Regions from separate parts of the Geobacillus sp. WSUCF1 genome, predicted to be linked through region 2. Evidence: riboswitches for the same ligand, from Rfam matches in the RefSeq annotation. Region 2 holds a riboswitch; the other holds the start of a gene.

Region 1 (3,392 bases), on a different contig from region 2:
CCGAAAGCGCTGCTTCAATCGTGTCAAACATCAAGCTTGCCCCCCTTTTCCACTATTTATAGCCGTGCTGCTCCAAAAATTCGACCGTCAATTTGGAGGTCGGCGTCGCTTTCGCGTCGAGGAAAGCGGCGACGTACTTGCCGATCATGTCGCACTCGATATTGACGAGATCGCCCGGCCGCTTTTCGCCTAAAATCGTCGCCTCACGCGTATGCGGAATGAGTGAAACGATGAACGTGCGCTCGCTCAGACCGAAAATCGTCAAGCTCGTCCCATCGACAGCGACCGATCCTTTCTCAATCATATAGGCGCGCAGCGAGGCCGGCACTTCGATTTCATAGTAGACGGCGTTCGCTTTCGGCCACTGCCGGATGATGCGCCCGACGCCGTCCACATGCCCGGTGACGAAATGGCCGCCAAACCGTCCCCCAGCCGCCATTGCCCGCTCCAAATTCACCTTCGATCCCGGCTTTAATGTTTTTAGCGCCGTCGCTTTCACCGTCTCCGGCATGACATCGACCGTAAACTGCCGTTCGGTGAACGATGTGACGGTCAAGCAGACGCCGTTGACGGCGATGCTGTCGCCAAGCCGCACATCTTCGAGCACCCGCTTGGCGCCAATCGTCATCACGATGGCGTCGCCGGTTTGCTTCATTTGTTCGATCGTGCCGATCTCTTCAATAATGCCAGTGAACACAACGATTCCTCCTTCCGTTTCGGCGCGGCGACGATTTTGATGTCCGGGCCGATCGTCTCGATGCGGCGGATGTCAAGCTCCACCGCTTCAGCAAGCCGGGCGAAGCCAAGGCCGCCGACCGGCGTCGGCGCCCCGCGGCCGCCGATCAGCTTCGGAGCGATATAGGCGATGACCTCATTGACTGCTCCCGCGCGGAGGAAGCTGTCATGAACGCGCGAGCCGCCTTCGACAAACAGCGACATGACTCCCTGCTCCCCAAGCAGACGGAGCACATCGCGGACATCGATCTGGGCCGTCGGCATTGAAAATACGCGCACCCCAAGGCGCTCATACGCCGCCGCTTGTTCCCGACTGACGCCGCCGGTGATGATCCACGTTTCTGCTTCCTTGTCAGCGACGACATGGGCGTCAAGCGGTGTACGCAATTTTGTATCCAAAATGATGCGGAGCGGATTTTTCCGCTTTTCCCCAAAGCGGACGGTAAGCTTCGGGTTGTCGGTCAAAACGGTGTTGACACCGACCAAAATGGCGTCATGCTGCGCACGAAGGCGATGGACATCCTCACGCGCCGCGCTTGATGTAATCCATTTGCTTTCCCCCGTCGCCGTCGCGATTTTGCCATCGAGGCTGCATGCGAACTTCAACGTGACAAACGGCGTTTTTGCGGCGATATAGTGGAAAAACATCCGATTCAATTCGTCCGCTTCGTCTTTTAATACGCCAACATCAACGTCAATGCCCGCTTGGCGCAGCTTGGCAATCCCTTTTCCCGCGACAAGCGGATTCGGGTCGGTCGTGGCAACGACGACGCGACGGACGCCCGCCTGGATGAGCAAATCGGCACATGGCGGCGTTTTTCCATAATGGCTGCACGGCTCAAGCGTCACGTACACCGTCGCACCGCGCGCCTTCTCGCCAGCCATGCGGATCGCATAGACTTCCGCGTGCGGCTCACCCGCTTTCAAATGGGCGCCAAGCCCAACAACCGTCCCACCGTTGACAACGACCGCGCCAACGGCAGGATTGGGAGACGTTTGCCCGACTCCAGCTTTGGCCACATCGAGAGCGAGCCGCATATAATGTTCATCGTTATGCACCGCACTCCCTCCTTCAATAAAAATGAAACCCCCGGGATGTCCCCGGGGGCTCATCGATGAGAGAATGACCAATGATGCGCAAACAAACACATGTTCGCCAAGCAGGCTATACCGGCCGGTCGGAAACAAAAGATACTACCATGCCTAGTCGGCCGACAGACGCTGCCCACGCGGTCTGAACCGGCCGAAAACAGCCGTGCGCATATTGGCATCCTTCTCCCATCCAGACTATACTGTCGGCTCCGGAATCGCACCGGATCCTGCCTTTCGGCTCGCGGGCTGAGGGGCGGAAAGCCCCATCACCGCCGGTCGGGAATTTCACCCTGCCCCGAAGGATGCATCACGATATCGTTATGTTCATTATACCACACGAAACGCCCTGCATCATCATTCCGCAACCCAAATCCAATACGCCGCTCCCCACAACAGGCTGGCCGCAAGCAAAAAGAAAAACAAGCGCCAGTTGTTTCGAACAGTCCGATCATCCTCGCTCATGCGCTGTTTACGGTTCGTCAAATACTTTCACTTCCTTCATCACGTCGCCGTTTTTCATCGTCTTCACGACGTCCATGCCCGATGTCACTTGGCCAAAGACGGTGTGCACCCCATCCAAGTGCGGCTGCGGCTCGTGGACGATAAAGAACTGGCAGCTGCCGGTGTCGCGGCCGCGGTGCGCCATTGACATCGCGCCGGTGACATGTCGGTGTGGATTGTTGTCCGTCTCGCACGGGATCGTATAGCCGGCATCGCCCGTTCCATTGCCGCGTGGACATCCTCCTTGGCTGACAAATCCAGGGATGACGCGGTGGAACGTCAACCCGTTATAAAAGCCTTCGTTTGCGAGCTTCTCAAAATTGGCCACCGTCGCCGGCGCCTCGTTTGGGAACAGTTCAAACTCGATTTTCCCGCCGTTTTCCATGAGAATATATCCTTTTTTCGCCACAAGCATCCAGCTCCTTTTCGACATCGAAACTGCTTTTATCATACCATGATGGCCAAGTGAAACAAAAGAAAAAATGTCTTTTCAAATTCGCACGCCGCCTGACCGCGTCGCGTTTTTCCGATAGCCAAGCAGGCGAGCGTACGGTATAATGATAATGCATTTTCGTAAACAGGAGGCGAGCTATGTGAAACGAACGATCGCTTCATCGCTGCTTTGGGCGGTGCTCTTGGCATCTCCGGGCATCGCAGCGGCCGATGCCGCGCCGGGCGATGTCATTGTGACGCTCGGGGAAAACTTAACGAATGAACAAAAGCAAAAAGTGCTCGACGAAATGAAGGCGCCGGACGGGGCGCAAACGATCACCGTCTCAAACGTTGAGGAGCATAAATATTTGGACGGACTCATTCCGAAAGCGCAAATCGGCACGCGCGCCATCTCGTCGTCGATGATCACGATAAAAGAGCCCGGCTCGGGGCTTCATGTCGAAACGCACAACATCACATGGGTGACGAAAGAGATGTATACAAACGCCTTGATCACCGCAGGGGTGAAAGATGCCGATATTTACATCACCGCTCCGTTCCCGGTTTCCGGCACCGCAGCGCTGACGGGGCTGATGAAGGCGTATGAAATTTCCTCGGACCAAGCCATCCCT
Region 2 (3,392 bases):
CGGCTTCAAACGGTAAAAAAGAGGGGGGACCATTTCCTACTTGGCGCTATGATGCCCCAAAGTTGGCGTACGGACGCTGCCATTACAGGCGCCGGTGGCAGAGGACGGTTATGGTATAATGAAAAGGCCAGTGCCTCGTCCAAAACGCGAAAGTAGGTGCTTCCTGCCTCGTGCGGATGAAACAAATGGAAAGGAGAAGCCAAACCATGTCATTCAGCTACGTGTCTCATCTGTATTGTCCGAAGTGTGAACGTACATACGATGTCGACCAAATCCATCAACTTTGCGAATGCGGTTCGCCGCTTCTGGTCGCGTACGATTTGGAGTTGATGCGCCAAGAAGTGAAGCGGGAGGCACTTGCGGAGCGAGAACCGAGTTTATGGCGGTATCATGAGCTATTGCCGGTGAAACATCCTGAACATATTGTCTCTTTAGGGGAAGGAATGACTCCGCTTGTGCGAATGCCGCGCCTTGGCCGGAATATCGGCATTGACTCACTCTATATGAAAGACGAAGGCGTCATTCCGACCGGGACGTTTAAAGCCCGCGGCGCGGCGGTTGGGATTTCGAAAGCAAAGGAATTGGGCGTCAAACGACTCGCCATGCCGACAAACGGCAACGCCGGCGCGGCATGGTCGCTATACGCGGCGCGGGCGGGCATTCAGGCGACAGTCGTCATGCCGGTTGATGCACCGGAACTGACGCGAAAGGAATGCGCCATCGCTGGGGCGGAACTGTATTTAGTCAACGGCCTCATTAGCGATGCCGGGCAAATCGTCGCCAAAGCGATCCGCGAATACGGATGGTACGATGCGTCGACGTTGAAAGAACCGTACCGGATTGAAGGGAAGAAAACGATGGGACTGGAGATCGCCGAACAGTTCTCGTGGCAGCTCCCGGATGTCATTTTGTATCCGACCGGCGGCGGCGTCGGGTTGATCGGCATTTACAAGGCGATCAAAGAACTGCAGGCGCTCGGCTGGGTGGACGGCCGCATGCCGCGGCTTGTCGCTGTGCAGGCCGAGCATTGCGCGCCGATCGTCAAGGCGTGGAAGGAGAAAAAACGGGAATCGGAGTTTTGGCCGAACGCCCATACAGTGGCGTTTGGCATCAATGTGCCGAAAGCGCTTGGCGACTTTCTTGTTCTTGAGGCGGTGTATGAGACGGACGGTTGCGCGGTTGCCATTGGCGATGAAGCGATTTTGGCTGAACAGCGGACGGCAGCCGAACTCGAAGGGGCGTTCATTTGCCCGGAAGGAGCGGCGGCGTTTGCGGCGGCACGAACGTTGCGCGAGAGCGGTTGGATTCGCGACGGGGAGACGGTCGTCGTATTAAATACCGGAACCGGGCTGAAATACGCCGATACGGTGGACGTCCATCCGCCGGTGCTCGAGCCGGGGGATATGCTTCCAAAGGAGAATTGACAAGTTGGCGGAGTAGGCGCCAAACATAAAACATATGGGAAAAAATGATAGACAAACGAAAAGAGGTATTGTATACTAAATTCATCGGAATAATAAAAATGTATAAGCGATTCATCTTCGGGGCAGGGTGAAATTCCCGACCGGCGGTGATGAGGCGCTTGGCCTCTCAGCCGCGAGCCGCAAGGCAGGATCCGGTGCGAGTCCGGAGCCGACAGTATAGTCTGGATGGGAGAAGATGAAGGTTTGCCGGCGTTCGTTTTGGCGCATGCGAACGTCTAGTTGCGCACACCCTTTTTCTCCCTTAAGCCTCGTTCGGTTTAAGGGAGTTTTTGTTGGCGCTCGCGGCGGCAGCCTTCTTCTTGTGAGGATGAATCACGAGAAGGGGAGGAGAACAAGCATGAAACGCATTTCCATCCGCGCCTTTGTCGGCATCGGAGTGTTGGGCGCCATGGCGCATGTGCTCATGATGCTCAACTTTCCGCTGCCGCCGTTTCCGAACTTTTTGCTTGTCGACTTCAGCGACATCCCGGCGCTTGTCGCCGCGCTGTTGTACGGCCCGCTCGCCGGCGTGGCGGTCGAACTCTTGAAAAACGTGTTGAACTACGTTTTTGTCGGCAGTGCGACCGGCGTTCCGATCGGCCAAATCGCCAACTTTACCGCTGGGGCGGCGTTTATTTTGCCGGTTTCCTATATTTATGGGAAAGCCGCATCGAAAAAAGGCTTGCTGCTGGGGTTGGCGGCGGGAACAGTGACAATGGCGCTCGTCATGAGCGTGCTCAACTACTACGTCTTTCTGCCGGCGTACACGCTTTTTCTTGGCGCTCCGCAGATGAGCGCGCCGGAAGCGAAGGCGTTGGTGGTATCGGCGATTTTGCCGTTTAACGCCGTCAAAGGAGCGATGGCGGCCATCGTATTTCAGCTTCTCTTTTGGCGTCTTCGTGCTTGGCTTGAGAAACAAGCGGCATCCCGCCAAGCCGCTTGATGATCAAAGAGGCTGTCCCAAAAGATCGTCTCTCTTTGAGAGAGATACAATATATCGTGTCGCCGAAGTGATTTGTTCCTACCTCTTGTAGTAAAAGAGGGTGTCCCGTTGCGTTTGGGACACCCTCTTTTGCTTTTGTCAAAAGCGAATCCGCGGCACCCACTCAGCAAACCGCTCCTCTTTAAACGGATTGGCGGTCATCGAATAACCGCGCTCCTCCCAATAGCCCGGCTCATCTTCCTTCATAAAGCGGATGCCGGACGCCCATTTCGCCCCTTTCCATAAGTAAAACGTCGCCGGCGGAATGAAACGGAGCGGATAGCCGTGCTTCGGCGAGATGTCCTGCCAGTCGTGATGCTTGTCTTTCCATCGATAGACAAACAAGGCATCATCGCCCATCAGCGCTTCAAGCGGCAAGTTTGCCGAATAGCCGAACCGGTCGCCGTTTAAATATCCGTAAATTTTCACATATTTCACGTCGGGATCGAGCTCGACAAAGCGCAAAAATTCGCGGAAGGCGATGCCTTCAAACGTCGTGTCGAATTTTGACCATGTTGTGACACAATGCATATCGATGGTTGAAACCGTCTTCGGCAGCTGCATCACTTCTTGATACGAAAGCGACACTTCCTCTTTCACATCGCCGAACAATCGGAAATTCCACGTCGCTTCATCGAATTGGTACACATCGCCCTCATGCAAAATTGGCCATTTTTCGGTTTCGAATTGGCCGGGAGGGAGTTGTTTGGTCATGGCGGGCACTCCTTTTTCTGCTAAATTTCTCTTAATTATTCATGATACAAAATAGAGGAAGGGGATGCAATAAAAAGGGGCTCGGTTCAATTGCTGCGGCGGTGTTCAGCGAGGACAAATTCCACCAAATATTGATTGATTTTTGACTTTTCTTAATTATATAATGAAAATGATGAAATTGGAATGATTGTTCCGAAATACGGAACGATTGAAGGAAAAGGGGGGAGGCAGGA

Evidence for each region. A riboswitch is a leader RNA that binds a small molecule or an ion and turns the genes downstream of it on or off. The one in region 2 is predicted to bind FMN.
Region 1: linked by a shared signal. The riboswitch ahead of ribD (bifunctional diaminohydroxyphosphoribosylaminopyrimidine deaminase/5-amino-6-(5-phosphoribosylamino)uracil reductase RibD) and the one ahead of I656_RS0116190 (ECF transporter S component) in region 2 are both predicted to bind FMN.

What each region holds. Positions count from the first base shown of each region.
Region 1 is NZ_ATCO01000206.1:211-3,602, reverse strand. It holds partial or broken gene ribB (3,4-dihydroxy-2-butanone-4-phosphate synthase) at 1-31, opposite strand, end outside; gene ribE (riboflavin synthase) at 53-697, opposite strand; gene ribD (bifunctional diaminohydroxyphosphoribosylaminopyrimidine deaminase/5-amino-6-(5-phosphoribosylamino)uracil reductase RibD) at 652-1,794, opposite strand; FMN riboswitch at 2,002-2,134, opposite strand; gene I656_RS19805 (hypothetical protein) at 2,182-2,310, opposite strand; gene I656_RS01245 (peptidylprolyl isomerase) at 2,297-2,737, opposite strand; partial or broken gene I656_RS01250 (DUF1002 domain-containing protein) at 2,922-3,392, shown strand, end outside.
Region 2 is NZ_ATCO01000124.1:25,545-28,936, forward strand. It holds gene I656_RS04515 (threonine synthase) at 207-1,424, shown strand; FMN riboswitch at 1,534-1,665, shown strand; gene I656_RS0116190 (ECF transporter S component) at 1,792-2,406, shown strand; gene I656_RS04510 (sulfite oxidase-like oxidoreductase) at 2,545-3,159, opposite strand.